Regions from separate parts of the uncultured Citricoccus sp. genome, predicted to be linked through region 3. Evidence: riboswitches for the same ligand, from Rfam matches in the RefSeq annotation. Region 3 holds a riboswitch; each other region holds the start of a gene.
The links. A riboswitch is a leader RNA that binds a small molecule or an ion and turns the genes downstream of it on or off. The one in region 3 is predicted to bind S-adenosylmethionine.
Positions count from the first base shown of each region.

Region 1: it holds a riboswitch for S-adenosylmethionine, as region 3 does, so the genes downstream of both, Q0283_RS02785 (LLM class flavin-dependent oxidoreductase) here and Q0283_RS17155 (O-acetylhomoserine aminocarboxypropyltransferase/cysteine synthase family protein) in region 3, are expected to answer to the same signal.
Region 2: it holds a riboswitch for S-adenosylmethionine, as region 3 does, so the genes downstream of both, Q0283_RS10150 (ABC transporter ATP-binding protein) here and Q0283_RS17155 (O-acetylhomoserine aminocarboxypropyltransferase/cysteine synthase family protein) in region 3, are expected to answer to the same signal.

Region 1 covers NZ_CALMQR010000031.1:47,550-53,414, reverse strand. The annotation lists gene Q0283_RS02795 (ABC transporter permease) at 1-487, opposite strand, end outside; gene Q0283_RS02790 (ABC transporter substrate-binding protein) at 611-2,449, opposite strand; gene Q0283_RS02785 (LLM class flavin-dependent oxidoreductase) at 2,499-3,881, opposite strand; SAM riboswitch class IV at 3,966-4,080, opposite strand; gene Q0283_RS02780 (acyl-CoA dehydrogenase family protein) at 4,290-5,585, opposite strand; gene Q0283_RS02775 (acyl-CoA dehydrogenase) at 5,582-5,865, opposite strand, start outside.
Region 2 covers NZ_CALMQR010000080.1:1,254-7,118, forward strand. The annotation lists gene Q0283_RS10140 (ABC transporter permease) at 61-945, opposite strand; gene Q0283_RS10145 (aliphatic sulfonate ABC transporter substrate-binding protein) at 942-1,958, opposite strand; gene Q0283_RS10150 (ABC transporter ATP-binding protein) at 2,104-2,967, opposite strand; SAM riboswitch class I at 2,968-3,062, opposite strand; SAM riboswitch class I at 3,179-3,273, shown strand; gene Q0283_RS10155 (acyl-CoA dehydrogenase family protein) at 3,279-4,619, shown strand; gene Q0283_RS10160 (hypothetical protein) at 4,725-5,865, shown strand, end outside.
Region 3 covers NZ_CALMQR010000152.1:12,766-18,630, reverse strand. The annotation lists gene zapE (cell division protein ZapE) at 1-664, opposite strand, end outside; partial or broken gene zapE (AFG1/ZapE family ATPase) at 729-875, opposite strand; gene Q0283_RS17170 (aminoglycoside phosphotransferase family protein) at 977-1,996, opposite strand; gene Q0283_RS17165 (CPBP family intramembrane glutamic endopeptidase) at 2,078-2,962, shown strand; gene Q0283_RS17160 (VOC family protein) at 3,080-3,736, opposite strand; SAM riboswitch class IV at 3,877-3,991, shown strand; gene Q0283_RS17155 (O-acetylhomoserine aminocarboxypropyltransferase/cysteine synthase family protein) at 4,064-5,440, shown strand; gene Q0283_RS17150 (homoserine O-acetyltransferase) at 5,458-5,865, shown strand, end outside.

The DNA.
Region 1 (5,865 bases), on a different contig from region 3:
CCGCCGCCGCGGACTCCAGGCCGGAGAAGATCCTCGAGACCCAGGGGGTGCGCCGGGCGGTGAGCACCAGGAGCACCACGGCGATCACCCAGGCGATGGCCAGGGCCGTGAAGGTCAGCACCACGGTGGGCGCGATCTGGTCGCCGATCACGGTGGTGACGGGCTGGTAGAGGGTGTAGGAGATCCCCAGGTCGCCGCGCAGCAGGCCGCCCAGGAAGTCCAGGTACTGCACGATCAGCGGATCGTCGAACCCGAACGCCTCGTTGATCGGCGCGAGCTCCTCCGGGGTGCGCTCCTGGACCTGGCCGGTCTGCTGGTTCAGCAACAGGGTGGCGCGGTCACCGGGCAGCAGGACCTGGATGAGGAACGTGATGGTGGCCGCCGCCCACACGACGAACACGGCCCCGAGGGCCTTGCGGCCGACGGCGAGGGCCACCGCGGCCGGTGACGGCCGGTTGCCGCGGGGCGGGCGGTCCCGTGCTGCCACCGGGTCCGCAGCGGGGGACGAGGCGGGGGGTGAGGCGGGGTGCGATACGGGGGCTGATGCCGGGTGCACCGGCGGTGGGACGGTGGGTGACGGGCTGGGGTGTCGGGTGCTCAGGGACATGGGTCAGTCCTCGTTCTCGACCGGGGCGTCCGCACTGTCTGCGGTGTCCGGGATGTCTGCGGTGTCCGGGGTGAGGGTGCCGGAGGCGTCCCGGGCGTCCTGGGAGGTGAAATGGGCGTCGTGGAACACCGGGCCGCCCTGGGCGGGGTCGAGCCAGAGACCCGTGACGTCCCCGCCCACGGCCAGCGTGTTGGTCTGGGTGTACAGGCCGATCGCCGGGGCCAGTTCGCTGAGTTCGTGCTGGGCCTGGGAGAACCGCTCCGTGACCTCCTCGGGCGTGGGGGCCTGCAGCGCGGACTGGATGGTCGCGAACACCCGGGACTCGTCCAGGAACGTGGTGTTGGCCCCGTTCGGCGCCTCCTCGGTGGAGGGGCGGTAGTTGATGTTCAGGATCCCGGCGTGCGGGCTCGTCCAGTACCCCACCTGGGCGTCATAGCTCTCCGGGGTGGAGAACGCACCCCCGAAGAACTCGGACGGCGTGCCCGGGCGCAGCACCAGGTCGAAGCCTGCGGCCCGTGCCTGCTCCTGGAAGTTCTGGATCACGGTGTTGCCGTCCGGGGTGATGATGCTGTTCAGGCCGTAGACCACGAGCGCCTGCAGGCGTCGGCCGTCCTTCGTCCGGGTCCCGTCGGGGTCCCGGCCGGTCCAGCCGGCCTGGTCCAGCAGCTCGTTGGCCCGGTGCAGGTCGAACGGGTACTCGGCGGCGGCGTCCTCGTCGTAGTCCGGGGTGGTCTGGGAGAGGTAGCCGCTGGGCTCGAAGGGGACGGTGCCGAGGAAGGCCGAGGCCACGTTGGCCTCCCGGTCCGTGGCGAAGCTCAGGGCCTGGCGGACCTGCTGGTCCGTGAAGATGCCCCGCTGCGTGTTCAGGCTCATCACCACGGGCCGGCCCGGGGTGATGTACTGCGTGAAGTCGTAGTCCTCGCGGGCCTGGGCGATGTTCACGGCCGGCACCTCGCCGATCGCATCCATCTCCCCGGACAGCAGCGAACCGTACCGGGACGTGTTGTCCGGGACGATGTTCCACCGGATGCCCGCCACGTGGGCCGGGCCCTGGTGCCGGGCGTTCTGCGGCGCCCAGTCGTAGTCGTCATTGCGCTCGAACTCGATGTACTCCCCGCGCTTCCAGTCCTTGACGGTGAACGGCCCGGAGCCGATGGGCTCGGTGCAGTTCTCCTCATCGGTGCGGGACTGCAGGGCCGTGGGTGACTGCAGGCCGAAGTAGGACTGGGAGATGGTGGACAGGAACGGGGAGAACGGGGCGGACAGGTGGATCCGGACGGTGTGCTCGTCCAGCACCTCCGAGTGGTCGTAGAACCCGCCGAGGTGGGCGGCGGCGGTGCCGTTGCCGCCGTCCAGCCAGTAATCGAAGTTGTAGGCCACGGCCTCGGCGTCCAGGGCGGTGCCGTCCGTGAAGGTCACGTCCTCGCGCAGCCGCAGCGTCCAGGCCCGGCCGTCCTCCGACACCTCCCAGCCGGTGGCGATCCAGGGGACCACCGAGCCGTCCTCGGTGTGGGACACCAGGTTGTCCAGGACCTGGCGGGCGGTGAAGTTCTCCTGGATCCAGCCGCCGAAGATGCAGTTGGGCTCCTGGAGGTGGCCGTACTCGATCACGCCGCCCTGGACCGGCCCGGCACCGGCGGCGCCGGTCAGCGCCGCCTGGTCCGGGCCGGCGTCGGGATCCGTTCCGGCGCCGCGACCGGTGCCGGGACCTGCGGAGCAGGCGCTCAGGACCAGCGTGGCCGCGGTCAGGACGGCGAGCCCGGTGGTCCGGGGCCCGGGGAGTCGAGGGGTGCGGGGCGTCGTCCGGAGTCCGGGCGCGCTCGGGGAAGGTGGGGTGCTCATGGGGTTCCTTTCGCCGTGATCCAGCGCAGGCAGAAGTGGGTGGTGGGGCTCAGGCCCCGGTCGGCACGGTGGCGAAGGCGCCCCGGTACCGGGCGGCCGGGTGCGTCTGGGGCAGGCGGTCCCGGCCGAAGAGCTTCTGGCGCAGGGTGCCCGGCGCGTACTCGGACTGCGCCAGGCCGCGCTCGCGCAGCACGGGCAGGACCTGGTCCGCGAACTCCTCGAAGGAACCGGGGATCACCCAGTTGATGACATTGATGCCGTCCACGCCGGCGTCCTGCCAGTCCTGGAGCCGGTCCGCGATCTGCTCGGGGGTGCCCACCAGGCGGTTGTTGCGGTGGCTGCGCCAGGCGACGTCGGCGACCACGGGCTCGCGGTCCGTGATGGCCTTGGAGGTCCACTCGGAGAAGCCCTTCTGGGTGTTGGTCTCCAGGTCTTTCAACGGGGTCTCGGGAGGGTAGACACGGCCGTCCGGGTCGACCAGGGCGGCGTGGGCCAGGTAGCCCTCCACGGAGGCGTACTCCTCGTACTCGGCCAGCGTGCGCCGGGCCTGCTGCTCCGTCTCGCCGATGACGAAGCTCAGGCCCTGGAAGAACTTGATGTCCTCCGGTGCCCGGCCGGCCTCGACGGCGCGGCGGCGGGTGTCCTCGATCTGCTGGCGGGCGATGTCCGGGGTCGCCGCGATGAGGAACACGGCCTCGGCGTTGCGGGCGGCGAAGTCCCGGCCGGAGGCGGAGGATCCCGCCTGGTACAGCAGCGGTGTCCGCTGCGGGGACGGTGAGGGCAGGTGCGGGCCCTCCACCGAGTAGCGCCGGCCCTCGTGGTGGATCTTGTGGACCTTCGCCGGGTCCGAGTACCGGGAGCCCTGCCGATCCTTGACGACCGCTCCCTCGTCCCACGAGCCCTCCCAGAGCTTGTAGGCGACGTCCACGTACTCCTCGGCCCAGGCGTAGCGCTCGGCGTGGTCGGTCAGCCGTGGCAGGCCGAAGTTGCGTGAACCGTTGTCCTGGGTCCCGGTGACGATGTTCCAGGCGATCCGGCCGTTCGAGATGTGGTCGAGCGTGGAGAGCTGGCGGGCGAACTGGAACGGGTGGGACTGGAAGACGTTGGAGGTGGTGGCCAGGCCCAGGTGCTCGGTCACCACGGCCAGCGCGCCGAGCAGCACGGTCGGGTCGTTGGAGGGGATCTGCAGGCCCTCGTTGACGTACACGGAGTAGTCGGCGTCGGCGTCGCCGTAGTGGCCGACGACGTCCGCGAAGAACATGGCGTCGAACCTCGCGGCCTCGAGGGTGCGGGCCAGGTCGATCCAGGTGCGGACGTCGGTGAACTCGGCCTGCCCGGCGTCGGGGCGACGCCACTGGCCGTGGTGGATGTGACTGGTGGTGTTCATGACGAAAGCGTTGAAGTGCAGGGGCGTGCGGGCGATGGGGGCCATGGTGTCTCTTCCCGGTCGGTGGCACTCCGGGGATGCCCGGAACGCACCGGGGCGCGCGCAGGCGGCCTCGATGCACCGGGCGGGGTGCCGTACTTGCCGGTCACGGGTGCGTGCCGGCCGAATCATCACCTGGAGCACCCCACTACAGCGAGAGGGTTGCTGTCCGGTCAGCCAGGGCTTATGGCCGGATCTCGTGATTCCGTTACCGAGCGTAGACCCCGGCGCCGGTCCCGCCAAGGGATCCGCCGGCACCGGTTAACGTCCCGTCATCCCCGGCCGGGGCGAGGGCCACCGGGTCCTTCCATGACGCCGGGGGGACATACGGCGACATCTGCGCGGGCCGGGCACGCGAAGGCCCCCGCCGTGCGGTGCACGACGGGGGCCGGTGGCGCAGGCCAGGACCGTGGGTCAGGCGGAACCGATGCGGTAGGACCGCGACGGCGGGGTGGCGTTGACCTCCCACTCGCCGATGATCCGCGCGCGGTAGATGAGCGGATTGTGGCTGGCCAGCACGCGCGCGTTGCGCCAGTGCCGGTCCAGGCGCCTCGACTGGCTCGTGGCCGAGGCCCCGCCCACCTCGAACAGCTGGGTCGCGGCGGCCAGCACGTTCTTCGCGATCACCTGCTGGGCCTGGTAGACGCGGACGTACAGGGCGTTGACGTCCTCCTCCGGCAGCACCTCGCCCCCGGCCTCGCGTTCGAGGATTCCTCCCAGGGCGGCGACCACCGCGTCGAGCGCCACGCGGGAGGCGAAGGCCGCCGAGGAGAGCTCACCGACCACCTGCAGCACCTGGGCGTCGTCACGGGGCAGTTCGGTCACCCCGTGACTGAAGGACCGGCGCCGGCCGCGTACGTAGTCCCCGGCGTCACGCACGATCGCCTCGGCGATGCCCGTCAGGGTCGCCAGGTGCAGGAACTGCCAGGACGCCTGGCCGGTGGCCACGCGGGTGCCGTCGTCCAGGCCGGAGGTGTAGACCTCCTCCGGGTCGACCGGGGTGTTGTCGAACACCGTGGTCCCCGAGGCCGTGAGCTGCTGGCCGAACCCGTCCCAGTCGTCCAGGAGCCGGACACCGGGGGCGTCCGCGGGCACGGTCGCGGCGATCTCCTCACCGCGGGCGTCGACCGCCGCCACGATGATCCAGTCCGCGTACAGGGACCCGGTCGAGTAGTACTTGGTGCCGTTGAGCCGCCAGGTGCCCTCGGCGTCCTGCACCAGCCGGGTGGTCCCCTCCCCCACCGCGTTGTTGACCTCGGTGATGGCGTTCCCGACGACGGCCCCCGCGCCCAGACGGCGCAGCCAGCGGTCCCGGAAGGCCGCGTCCGGGTGGCCCAGCACGTTCTCCTGGTTGATCAGGTGGGCACGCAGCGCCTGGGTCAGGTTGGAGTCCGCGGCGGCGAGCTCGACGATCAGCTCCGCGGACTGGGCGAAGCTCAGGCCGGCGCCGCCGTACTCCACCGGCACGCGCAACGAGGTGAAGCCGGCCTCGGCGAGGCGGCGCACGGCGTCGCGGTCGATGATCCGGTCCGCCTCCCGCGCGGCCGCGCTCGATGCGATGGACCGGAAGACCGGGTCCAGGCGCTCGCGGACCTGCACGAACCGCGCTGCGGACCGGTCGGCGGGGTGGTCCGCGGGCCGGCCGGGTGTCCCTGCCGTGGCCGGGGAACCGGCGAGCGGGGCGCGTCGTTCGGATGTCGTGGTCATCATGCTCCTTCGGTGGTGGATGCGGTGGGCGCTCCCGCGCCGGCGGCCGTGGCGCCGGCCCGCGGGTCGGAGTTGCGGGCGGTGGAGTGGAACGGCGGGACGGTGCCGTTGATCCGGTGGTCCCCGACCGCCTGGGTGCGGTAGATCAGCGGGGTGTGGCTGGCGACGGTGCGGGCGTTCAGCCAGTGCCGGTGCAGGTGCCGCGAGGCGTCCGTGGCGGAGGCGCCACCGGACTCGAAGATCTGGTTCGTGGCCTCGAGGATCAGCTCCGAGACCACGACGG
Region 2 (5,865 bases), on a different contig from region 3:
TGAGGGACCAGCCCGGTGACCAGTCAGGCGGGCCGGTGACCCCGGACGCCCCGGGCCGGCCTAGGACCAGCGCCGCACCGCCCACTTCTCCACCAGGCCCAGGACGGCGTCCGTGACCTTGCCGATCACGGCCAGCAGCACGATCGCCAGGATCAGCCGGTCGGTGCGCCCGTTGTTCTGCGAGTCGGTGAGCAGGAAGCCCAGGCCCATGGAGGAGGCGATGAGCTCGGCGGCCACCAGGAACAGCCATGCCTGGGCCAGGGCCAGGCGCAGTCCCGAGAACACCGAGGGGATCACGGCCGGCAGCTGGACGGTGCGCAGCAGGCGCAGGCCGTGATAGCCGAAGGCCCGGCCGGCCTCCACCAGGTGCGGGTCCACGTGCTTCAGTGCCGAGTAGACGTTCGTGAAGATGGGGAAGAACGCCCCGATCGCGATGAGCGTGATCTTCGAGTCCTCGCCGATCCCCATCCACAGGATCAGCAGCGGCACCCACGCCAGGGACGGCACGGCGCGGATGGCCCCGGTGAGCGGGGAGAACAGGGCATCCGCCCACCGGGACAGTCCCAGCACGGAACCGACGAGCAGGCCCAGCACGCCGCCGATCGCGAAGCCGATCAGCACCCGCTGCACGGAGATGGCGATGTGGTGCCACAGGGGGCCGTCCGCCGCCAGCTGGACGCCCGCCTGCACCACGGAGGCCGGCGAGGGCAGCTGCACCGGGGAGAACAGTCCGGCCTCGGTCACCGCCCACCACAACGCCACGAGCAGTACCGGCACCAGGAGGCCGACGGCGGCGCGGCCGGCCGCGGTGCCCAGGGCTCCGCGGGCGCGCGGCGTCCCGGGGCCGGAACCGGCCGGTGCCGCACGCCGGTTCCGTTCGCCCGCGGCCAGGTCCGCCGGGGCCGAGGCCGGGGTGACGGTGTTCGGGGACGCGGGGGTACTCACTGCGTGGCCTTCTCGGCGTAGGAGGGCTCGAGCAGCTCGGCCAGCGCGGCGTCCACGTTCTCCTGGCTGGCGACGTCACCGGTCTCCACCAGGATGGGGCCGACCCTCTCGAGCACGTCGAGCTGGGCCTGCCCGGGGACCGGGTCCACGTCCAGGTTGGAGCGCTCCTGGATGACGGTGGTGGCCACGTCCTCCTCGAGGCCGGCGACCTCGGCGAGGATCGCGGCGGTCTCCTCGGGGTTCTCCAGCGCCCAGGCGCGCGCCTTCTCGTAGACGTCCAGCACGGCCTGGGCCAGCTCGGGGGACTTCTCGAGGAAGGACTCGGTGGCGTTGAGGAAGCCGTACGTGTTGAAGTCCACGTTGCGGTAGAACAGCTCGGCGCCCTCGGCCTCGGCACCGGCCATGATCGGGTCCAGTCCGGACCAGGCGTCCACGGAGCCGTTGGCCAGGGCGGAGTTGCCGTCGGCGTGCTGCAGGTTCTGGACGGTGACCTCGGAGGGGTCCACTCCGGCCTCCTCGAGGGCCTGGATGAGGAAGAAGTACGGGTCCGTGCCCTTGGTGGCGGCCACGTTCTTGCCCACCAGGTCGGTGACCTCCGTGATGCCCGAGTCGGCGGTGGTGACCAGGGCCGCCCACTCCGGCTGGGAGTAGAGGCCGATCGTCTTGATCTCGGTGCCGTTGGCGCGGGCCAGCAGGGCCGCGGAGCCGGCGGTGGAGCCGACGTCGACGGCCTCCGCGCGCAGCGCCTCATTGGCCTTGTTGGACCCCGCGGACTGGACCCAGTTGACGGTGACGCCCTCGTCGGAGAGCTCCTCCTCCAGCCAGCCCTTCTCCTTGATGACCAGGGAGAGCGGGTTGTAGGTGGCGAAGTCGATGTCCAGGGTCTTGGCACCGCCAGCCGGGGCACCGGCCTCGGCGGCGTCACCGCCCGAACCCTCCCCGGCCACGCACCCGGTGAGGGCGAGGGCGGAGACGGCGAGGACCGCGGCGGAGAGCGTGAGTCGGGAGCGCATGGTGGTGCCTTTCAGGACAGGGGATCGCACGGGGGCGGGGAGGGTGGAACAAGAGGGGCGGAAGGGTCGAGCAGGGGGCGGTCCGGGGACAGTGGGCGCCGGTCAGAGTCGGCGGGGCGGTGCCGCCGGTGCGGCACCGGAGCGGTCAGTGCCGGTGGGCGTCGACGCCGAGGCCGTCGAGCAGCTCCGAGCGCAGCGCGGCCAGCTCGGCTGAGCTGCGGGGGCGCGGACGCGTCCCGGGCACGGTGAGGACCTTGCGGGCGGTGGCCCCGGCAGCGGCGCCGGGATCCTTGCCGAGCAGCAGGATGCGGTCGGCCAGCTGCAGTGCCTCGTCCACGTCGTGGGTGACCAGCAGGATGGTGGTGGCCGTGCGGGCGTGGATGTCCAGGAGCAGGTCCTGCATCTTCAGCCGGGTCAGCGCGTCGAGGGCGCCGAACGGTTCGTCCAGCAGCAGGACGCCGGGGCGCCGGGCCAGTGCCCGGGCCAGCGAGGTCCGCTGGGCCATGCCGCCGGAGACCTCGCGGGGCCGGTGATCGGCGTGGGCGCCCAGCCCGACGAGATCGAGCAGCTCGTCCACGCGCTTCCGGCCCTCGCTGCGGCCCGTGCCGTGCGGCAGGCCCAGGGCCACGTTCTGGTGCAGGGTGCGCCAGGGCATCAGGCGCGGTTCCTGGAAGCCGACGGCGGTGCGTGGGTCATGGGCGGTGACCGGCTCGCCGCCGATGAGGATGTCCCCGGAGTTGCCGGTGTCCAGTCCGCCGGCGGCCCGCAGCAGGGTGGACTTGCCGCAACCGGAGGCGCCGAGGATGGCCAGCACCTCGCCGGGTTCCACGGTCAGGGTGATGTCCCGCAACACGGCCCGGGGGCCCTCGGCGGTGGGGAACGCGCGGCCGACGCCGCGGAACTCCACCGCAAGGCTCTCCGGTGCGTCCGGGGCGGTGGCGGCGCCCCGGGCCCGCGCGGGGGCGCGGCCGGCAGGGCTCAGTTCGGCAAGGGCAGTCATGGTGATCACTCTCCATCGCTTCTGGCATGAGCACCCTTGCCCGGTGAAGCGGAGGGTTGCTGCGGCGTCACGGAGCCAGATCTCTCGGCCGCTCTGGATGGTTGCGCGTCCAGTCAATCAGGTCGTGGGGGAGTCCTGTCAATCCGGCACCGGAACGGCGTTCGACACAAAACGTCACATCGTGGCGGACCGGGGTGCCGGGGCTGTTCCCATGGAGCCATAGCCATCCAGAGCGGCCGAGAGACCCGGATCGACGACGCCGCAGCAACCCGCCCTTGACAGGGGACCGGGTGCTACCGCCGGGACCGATGGGAGATTCCATGACCTCGACCGTGCACGCCACCACCTACCAGGACCTGGCCGGGCGGTTCGCCCCCGCCCTCCAGGACATCGCCCGAGGGGAACCGGCCCGGGAGGCCGGCCGTCACCTGCCCTTCGCCGCTCTCGAGCAGCTCCGTGCGGTGGGGATCGGCACGCTCACCGTCCCGGTGGAGGCCGGGGGCTCCGGTGCCGGGCAGGAGGACATGCTGCGCCTGCTGATGGACCTCGCCGCGGTGGACGCGAACACGGCGCACCTGGTCCGTAGCCACCTCAGCTTCGTCGAGCACGTCCTCGCCCAGCCGGACGAGGCCCTGCGCACGAGGTGGCTGGAACGGGTGGCGGACGGCGAACTGGCCGGCAGCGCGCTGTCCGAGGCCCGCGGGCCGGCGCTGGGCGAGATGGACACGACCGTCTCCCGGGACGAGGGCGGCCAGCTGCGGATCAGCGGCCGCAAGTACTACACCACCGGCAGCATCTTCGCCACGTGGACCCTGGCGACGGCCCGCCTCGACGACGCCGTTCCCCTGCCCGGGCGCCGTCGCGGCGGTTCCCGGCAGAACCTGGCGTCCGGTGCCCCCGGAGGCTCCCCGGGCTCCGCGCGGCTGGCGCTCGCCGTCGTGAGGGTCCGTCAACCGCGGACGCTCGTCAAGGACGACTGGGACGGGTTCGGCCAGCGGCTGACCGGTACCGGCACGGTCGAGTTCGACCGGGCCGGCGTCGAGGAGCTGCTGGCGCTGCCACCGGCCGACGGGCACGTGCCGCTGCACCACGAGGCCACCCTGATGGCCCTGCTCGCCGGGGTCGGGCGGGCCGCGCTGAGGGACGGGGTCGACCAGACGAAGCGCCGGCGCCGGTCACCGAACACCGCGGGCGGGCTCACCCCGCGGGAGGACGACCAGCTCCTGGGGATCATCGGCGAGCTGTCCGCCCAGCAGGCCACCGCCGAGGAACTGGTCCGTGCCGCCGGACGTGACCTGGACGCGGCGCTGGCGCTCGCGGCCGCGGGGCGCGACACCCAGGGCGGGCGAGCCGCCGTCGGGGCGGACGCGGGCGATGACGGCGGCGACGACGGTGCTGCCGCCGAGGCCCTGCAACGCGCCGCCCTGACGGCCCATCGGGCGCACGTGATGGTGCCCCGGCTCGTCCTGGACACCTGCACGCGCATCTTCGACACCCTCGGCGCCTCCGCCACGAGCACCGAGCTGCAGCTGGACCGGCACTGGCGCAACGCACGGACCCTGGCCAGCCACGACCCGGCGGTCTTCATGGCCCGCATGGTGGGCGACTGGGAGGTCAACGGCACCGCGCCGGTGCCCTACCTGTCCACAGGCACGGCCTGAGGGGGCTTTCCGGACCTCGCGACGAGAATTTCCACGCCGGACCCATCCGGCCCGGCACCTGCTCCGAACACCAGACGTCAACGCTGGATCGACCAAGGAGCAGTCATGACCACGAACACCACGAAGAAGTCCGCGGCCGTCCTCGGCACCATTGCCCTCGCCCTGTCCCTCGCCGCCTGCGGCGCCGGAGGGGACGCAGGCGCGCAACCGGACCAGTCCACCGCCTCGGCGTCGATGTCCGCCTCGCCCTCGGCCTCCGCGAACACGTCCGGGGGCATGGAGGGCGGTGCGTCGGAGGACATGCCGATGCCGGCCTCCACCGGTGACCCGTTCGCCGACGCCCGGACCGCCGCGGCCCACATGCCCAAGACCGCCGAGACCCTGGCCACCGGATTCGCCACCGCGGCAGACGTGGGGGGAGACCCCTCCTCCGACGCGGCGACCGTGCGAGCCACCTTGACGGCACAACTGCAGGAGCACGTCTACCTGGCCGGGATGACGGTGGCCACGGCCTACGCCACCGAACTCGACAGCCCGGAGACCGAACTGGCCTCCGCCGCCCTGGACGAGAACTCCCAGGAGCTGGCAGCCACCATCGAGGCCGCCTCGGACGCGGAGACCTCGGAGGCGTTCCTGCAGCTGTGGCGCGAGCACATCGGCTACTTCGTGGACTACGCCGCGGCCGCCAAGGGTGGGGACGCGGCCGCCAAGGAGCAGGCGATGGCGGACCTCGAGGGGTACACGCAGGAAGCCGGCTCGTTCTTCGAGAAGCTCACGGGCGGCGAGCTGCCGGCCGGGGCCGTCACGGAGTCCCTGCACGGCCATGTGGACACCCTCACCATGGCCATCGACGGCCTCGCAGCCGGCGACCCGGCCGCCTACGACGACCTGCGGATGGCCGCGCACCACGTCGGCGAGGCGGCGGCCACCATCTCCGGTGGCGTCGTCACGGCCACCGGGATGGAAGGCGACCCGATGGACGACGCCGCCACGCTGCGGGCTCAGCTCACCTACGACCTGCAGGAGCACGTCTACCTCGCCGGGATCGCCGTGTTCACCGCCTACACCGCACAGGGTGGCACCGACTCGGAGGCCTTCACCGCGGCGGCCGCCACCCTGGACACCAATTCGAAGGCCCTCGCCGAGAAGATCGGCTCGCTGGCCGGCGAGGAGCAGGGCACGGCGTTCCTGGAACTGTGGCGTGAGCACATCGGGTTCTTCGTGGACTATGCGCAGGCCCGGGCCG
Region 3 (5,865 bases):
CGTCCAGGCGCAGGTCCGCGTCCACGAGCACGTCCACGAGGAACGCGAACCGCTGGAACGACTGGTCGTCGATGTCCTCCGGGGCCGGGACGCCCAGCAGTCTCCAGTGCTCGTACTGCCGCGCCAGCCCGAGGTAGTCGTGCACGGAGACCGGGTGCTCGCACAACTGCGCGAACGTGGCGGTGAGGACTCCGGCGGCGGGATCCGCGGCGGTCACCCGCAGCCGCCGGGTACCGCCGGCCCCCACCGGCACGCTCGCCCCCGTCACGGGCCCGGGACCGTTCGCCCCGGGACCGTTCGTCGCGCCACCGGTCAGCCCGGCACCGGTCAGCCCGGTCCCGTCCTGCCCCGCGCCGACGGCCGTCCACGTCCCGGCCGCGAACCCGCGGTCGGCGCCCCGGGTCAACGGCCGGTAGTCGACGCCGTCGGGGACCTGCCGCACGGTGAGACGCTCCTGGATCAGCCCGATGACCGGTTCGAGGTGATGGTGGAACAGGGGATCCGGCAGCAGGTCCGCGGGCGGGTAGTTGGACGTCAGCAGCACCCCGGCCTCGAGGTCCAGCAGGGCGGGCAGCACCCGGCGCAGCAGGTGGGCGTCGCCGACGTCGTGGACGTGGAACTCGTCGATGTACACCAGCCGGGCGTCCCCCAGCAGGCGCCGCACGGCGCCGCACGGCGCCGTCGACGCTGACCGGTCGTCCGGCCGGGGCGCCGGTCACCGACTGGGTGACCTGGCCCAGCAGGGCGTGCATGTGCATCCGGATCTTGGGCACCTCGGCCGCGTCGAAGAACCGGCCGCTGATCCACGTCTTGCCGCGGCCCACCCCGCCGTGCAGGTAGACCCCGTGGGCGTGCCGGGAGCAGAGCAACCGCACGGTCTCGCGCTGGCCCGCGTCGAGCTGCTTCCCACCGGCCTCCAGCGCGGCGGTCAGCGTCGCGACGGGCACCCGGGGCCACGGCGAGTGACGCCGGCCCCTCACCGGACACCGGCCGTCAGCGCCGCGACGGCCCGGCCGATCCGCGGCAGCACCTTGCGCAGCAGCCTGGGCCAGTTCGCCGGGCCGGCTCCGGTGGACGGGTCCTCGCGGCCGGCGGCGTCCGCCAGGGTCTCCAGGGCCGTCCAGCCGAGCCAGACCCGGGCCCGCCATGCCTCCGCCGGGTCGCGGGCGATCGACTCCAGCTTCTCCTCCCCGTGCCACAACGAGAGGTAGGCCGGGTTCAGTGCGGGGTCCCAGGCGCTGGCCAGGTCCCAGTCGAGGATCCCGGTCAGGACCCGGTCCCCGCCGGAACGCTTCCAGCGCATGTTGTGCCCGGCCAGGTCCCCGTGCACGAGGGACGGGGCCACCACCGGGTCCTGCGTCCACGCGGTCAGGGTGGCCAGCAGGTCCCCGGCGGTCTCCGGGAAGGCCGCCGCGGTCACCGCCGGATGGTCGGCGGCCCACTCGCCGTCCCACAATTGCCCGCCGTAGGTCTCCCGCAGGCGCGCCGGCAGCTGGCGCACCGTCCGCACGCGTTCGGCCGTCCACGGCCCGCGGTAGGCGAACGGCGGGCCCAGGTGCGGTTCCAGGGCGGCGGTGTCCACGGCCGCCAGCGCCTCGCACAGTCCGCGCAGCACCACCGGGTCGCCCTCGTGCGGGGGATGCGCCCGGCCGGGCAGGTACTCCTGCACCACGGCGGCCGTCCCGTCCGCACCGGTGACCACCTCGGTGAGGGGCACGGGCAGGGCGACGGGGAGCTGGGCCGTGCTCGTCAGGGCCTGCACGAGCGCGACGTTCGCCGGCAGCCGCCCGGCGGCCACCGCGTTCCGGGCCATCCTCACCGCCCCCACACCGGGCAGCACCAGCACACGGTGGAATTGCCCGCCCTCCTCCACGGTGCCCGCGGACCAGTCCGCCGTGGCCAGCCGGTCCGCCGCCGCGGGGGAGGCGCTGACCAGCGGACGCGCGGAGGCGGCACGGGCGAGCGCGAGGTCGGCTGCGGTGGGTGGGGAGGCCATGGATCCACGGTAACCGGGCCCGGGGCCGCGATCCGCCGGTCGCTGCGGGTGTCCCTCGGCGGCCCTTCCTACACTGGTGCGGTGAGCACCCCCGCAGCCTCCCGGCCGACCGACCGCCTGCGCCCCTCGGCCATCACCCCGCCCTCGGCCGGCACGGTCCGCTGGGAGATCGCGATCGTGCTCGGGCTGTCCCTGGGCCAGTCGGCCGTCTACGCGATCGTCAACCTGCTGGAGAAGATGAGCCGGGGCCCGCTGTCCGGGCAGACCACCACGCTGAACCCGCCGCTGGCGGACCGGCAGTACTGGGACCTCACGTACCAGCTGCTGGACATCGTCTTCGCCCTGGTGCCGGTACTGCTGGTGTTCCACCTGCTGGTGATCCGCGGCCGCAATCCGTTCCGGACCTTCGGCCTGGACGCCCGTCGTCCGGGGGCCGACCTGGCCTGGGGCGGGGCCCTGTTCGTGGCGATCGGCCTGGGGACCCTGGCGGTCTACGCGGCCGGGCGGGCGGCCGGGGTAACCACGGCCATCGTGGGCAGCGCGCTGGACGAGTACTGGTGGACCACCCCGGTCCTGGTGCTCTCCGCGCTGCGGCACGCGCTGCTGGAGGAGGTCATCGTGGTGGCCTGGCTCTTCGACCGGCTCGGCTACCTGCAGCAACTGAGGTCCGGGCTGGACCCGGCCCGGCCCGGCGAGCCCGGTGGGCTGCGCACCTGGGCGAGCGGCGCCGTCGTCCCCCTGAACGCCACGACCGTGGTGGTGGGATGCGCGGTCCTGCGCGGGGCCTATCACCTGTACCAGGGGATCGGGCCGGGAGTGGGGAACCTGCTCATGGGATTGGTGTTCGGTGCGCTGTACGTGCGCTACCGGCGCGTGATGCCCCTGGTCGTGGCCCACCTGCTGCTGGACGTGACCGGGTTCGTGGCCTACCCGGCCCTGGCCCGGCTGGGGCTGTTCGGCACCTGAGCCCGGCCCGCGCCGCCTGTTCCGGTCGGCTCCACGCGGGACCGGCGGGCGTCCTGGACGCGAAGGCCCCCGCCCACCGGGCCGGGGGCCGGGAGGGGGCGGGGGCCGCGGGGCGCGTCAGAGGGTGACGGTGCCCTTGGGGGTCTCGAAGGTGACCTCGAGGATGCCGGGCGTGCCGGAGGGGGACTCGTAGATGACGTTGAGGTCCTCGACCCTCTGCTCGGGGTCGTCCAGTCCCAGCCAGCCCCGCACCCGGTCCCGCGATCCGGCGATCGTGATGGAGGACAGCTCCGCCTGCGGCTCCGCGGCGCGGGAGGGGTGCAGCTCCTCCATGCCGTCATCCCAGCGCAGCAGGTAGGGCACCTGCGGGTCGGCGATGAGGCCCTTGATGCCGATCTGGCGCCAGGTCAGCTCGCGGCCGTCCGGGAACTTGCGGTTGCCCGGAACGGACTGGCGCTCGAGCCGTTCCTCGAACGGGGCCAGGTCGTCCACGGCCACGCACCAGCCCATCCAGCCGCCGCCCATCTCGGAGCGGGCGCGCACGGCCTGTCCGAACGGGGCCTTGCCGGAGGAGGGGTGGTCGAGTACCTCGACGACCTCCAGGTACTGGTGCTTGCGCAACGGGAAGATGGCGTTGCGGGTGCCGAAGCGGGGGTGGACCCCGCCCTTGACTCGCTCGATGCCCAGGGCATCGGCGATCCGGGCCACCGCGGCGGGGAGGCCCTCTTCGGGGCCGACGGCGTACGAGACGTGATCAAGGCGCATCATGCCCATATCGTCCCACTTCCCCGTGGCGGAGATCGCTTAGGTTACCCTCACTTGAAAAGTTGCGCAGATCACACTCCGGCGGGGCCGCGGTCACACTGTGACCGAACGGGATGACCCGCTCGCACCGATCTGGCAGACTGGGCGCAGGTCATGAGCGCCAGCATCGAGCCCCGGCTTGCTGGCCGGCAACCCTCCAGCTCGCGGTGGGGTGCCCCGGGTGAGGACCAGGCGGGTGTCGACCGGCACCTGCAAGCGCGGGCCACCACGGCGCGGCATGCTTCACGGCACCGTGATGCCACCGGGTGGCCCTGGACGGATACAGGAGCCATGTCGATGACTGACACCCCGAACCAGGCCACCCCGGACACCGACCCGGCCGGCGCCACGGACTCCGCCGCGAACTGGGGCTTCGAGACCCGGCAGGTGCACGCCGGCATCCCGGAGGTCAACCCCTTCGGCGCCACCGCGCTGCCGATCATCCAGTCCAACTCCTTCGACTTCCCCTCCCACGAGGTCGCCGCCGACCGGTTCGCCCTGAAGGACCTCGGGCCCATCTACACCCGCATCGGCAACCCGACCCAGGAGGCCGTGGAGGGCAAGATCGCCGCCCTCGAGGGCGGGGTGGGCGCCCTGCTGCTGGCCTCCGGGCAGGCGGCCACCACCTTCTCCGTGCTCAACCTCGCCGGTGCGGGGGACCACGTGGTGGTCTCGGCCTCCCTCTACGGCGGCACCCAGAACCTGTTCAAGCACACCCTGGCCAAGATCGGCATCACCACCACCTTCGTCCAGGACCCGGACGACCTGGAGGAGTGGGCGGGCGCCGTCCGGGACACCACGAAGCTGCTGTTCGCCGAGTCCCTCGGCAACCCGCGCGGGGACGTGCCGGACCTGCGGGGCATCGCCGACGTCGCCCACGCCGCCGGCGTGCCGTTCATCGTGGACAACACCCTGGCCACCCCCTACCTGCTGCGGCCCATCGAGCACGGCGCGGACGTGGTCGTGCACTCGGCCACCAAGTACCTCGGCGGCCACGCCGTGGCCATGGGCGGGGTCATCGTGGACGCCGGGACCTTTGACTACGCCTCCCAGCCGGAGCGCTTCCCGGGCTTCAACACCCCGGACGAGAGCTACAACGGACTGGTGTTCGCCCGGGACCTGGGCGTCGGGGGCATCCTCGGTGCCAACCTCGCCTACATCCTGAAGGCCCGCGTGCAGTTGCTGCGCGACCTCGGCAGCTCGATCAGCCCGTTCAACGCCTTCCTGCTCAACCTCGGCCTGGAGACCCTGTCCCTGCGGATGGAGCGTCACGTGGCCAACGCGCAGAGGGTCGCCGACTACCTGGACGGCCACGCCCAGGCCGAGGCCGTGATCTACCCGGGCCTGGCGTCCAGCCCCTGGTACGAGCGCGCGCAGCAGTACCTGCCCCAGGGCGCCGGCGGCTTCGTGTCCTTCGAGATCGCCGGTGGCCGCGAGGCCGGCGCGCGGTTCGTGGACGCCCTGCGCCTGCACCACCAGGTGGCCAACATCGGCGACATCCGTTCGCTCGTCATCCACCCGGCCTCCACCACGCACTCCCAGTTGACGGAGGCCGAGCAGCGCGCCGCCGGTGTCACCCCCGGCCTGGTCCGGCTCTCGGTGGGCGTGGAGAGCATCGATGACATCCTGGCGGACCTCGAGGAGGGGTTCGCCGCCGCCAACGTCAGCGCGTGAGGCACGGAGGGACCCCCATGACCATGACCAGCCCCCACCAGACCCGCACCGCCCTTCCCGACGGCGGCCTGCACTCCCGGCGGATCGGCGCCTTCGACTTCGAGGCCGGCGGTCACCTGCCCGCCGTGGAGATCGCCTACGAGACCTGGGGCACGCTGAACGCGGACAGGTCCAACGCCGTGCTGGTGCTGCACGCCCTGACCGGTTCCACCCACGTGGCCGCCTCCACCGGGGAACCGGAGGCCGGCTGGTGGGAGGGCATCATCGGACCGGGCGCGCCGGTGGACACCGATCAGTGGTTCGTGGTGGCCCCCAACATGCTGGGCGGCTGCTACGGGACGACCGGTCCGTCCTCGCTGGACGCGGACGGCACCCCGTGGGGTTCGCGGTTCCCGTTCACCACCATCCGGGACTCCGTCCATGCC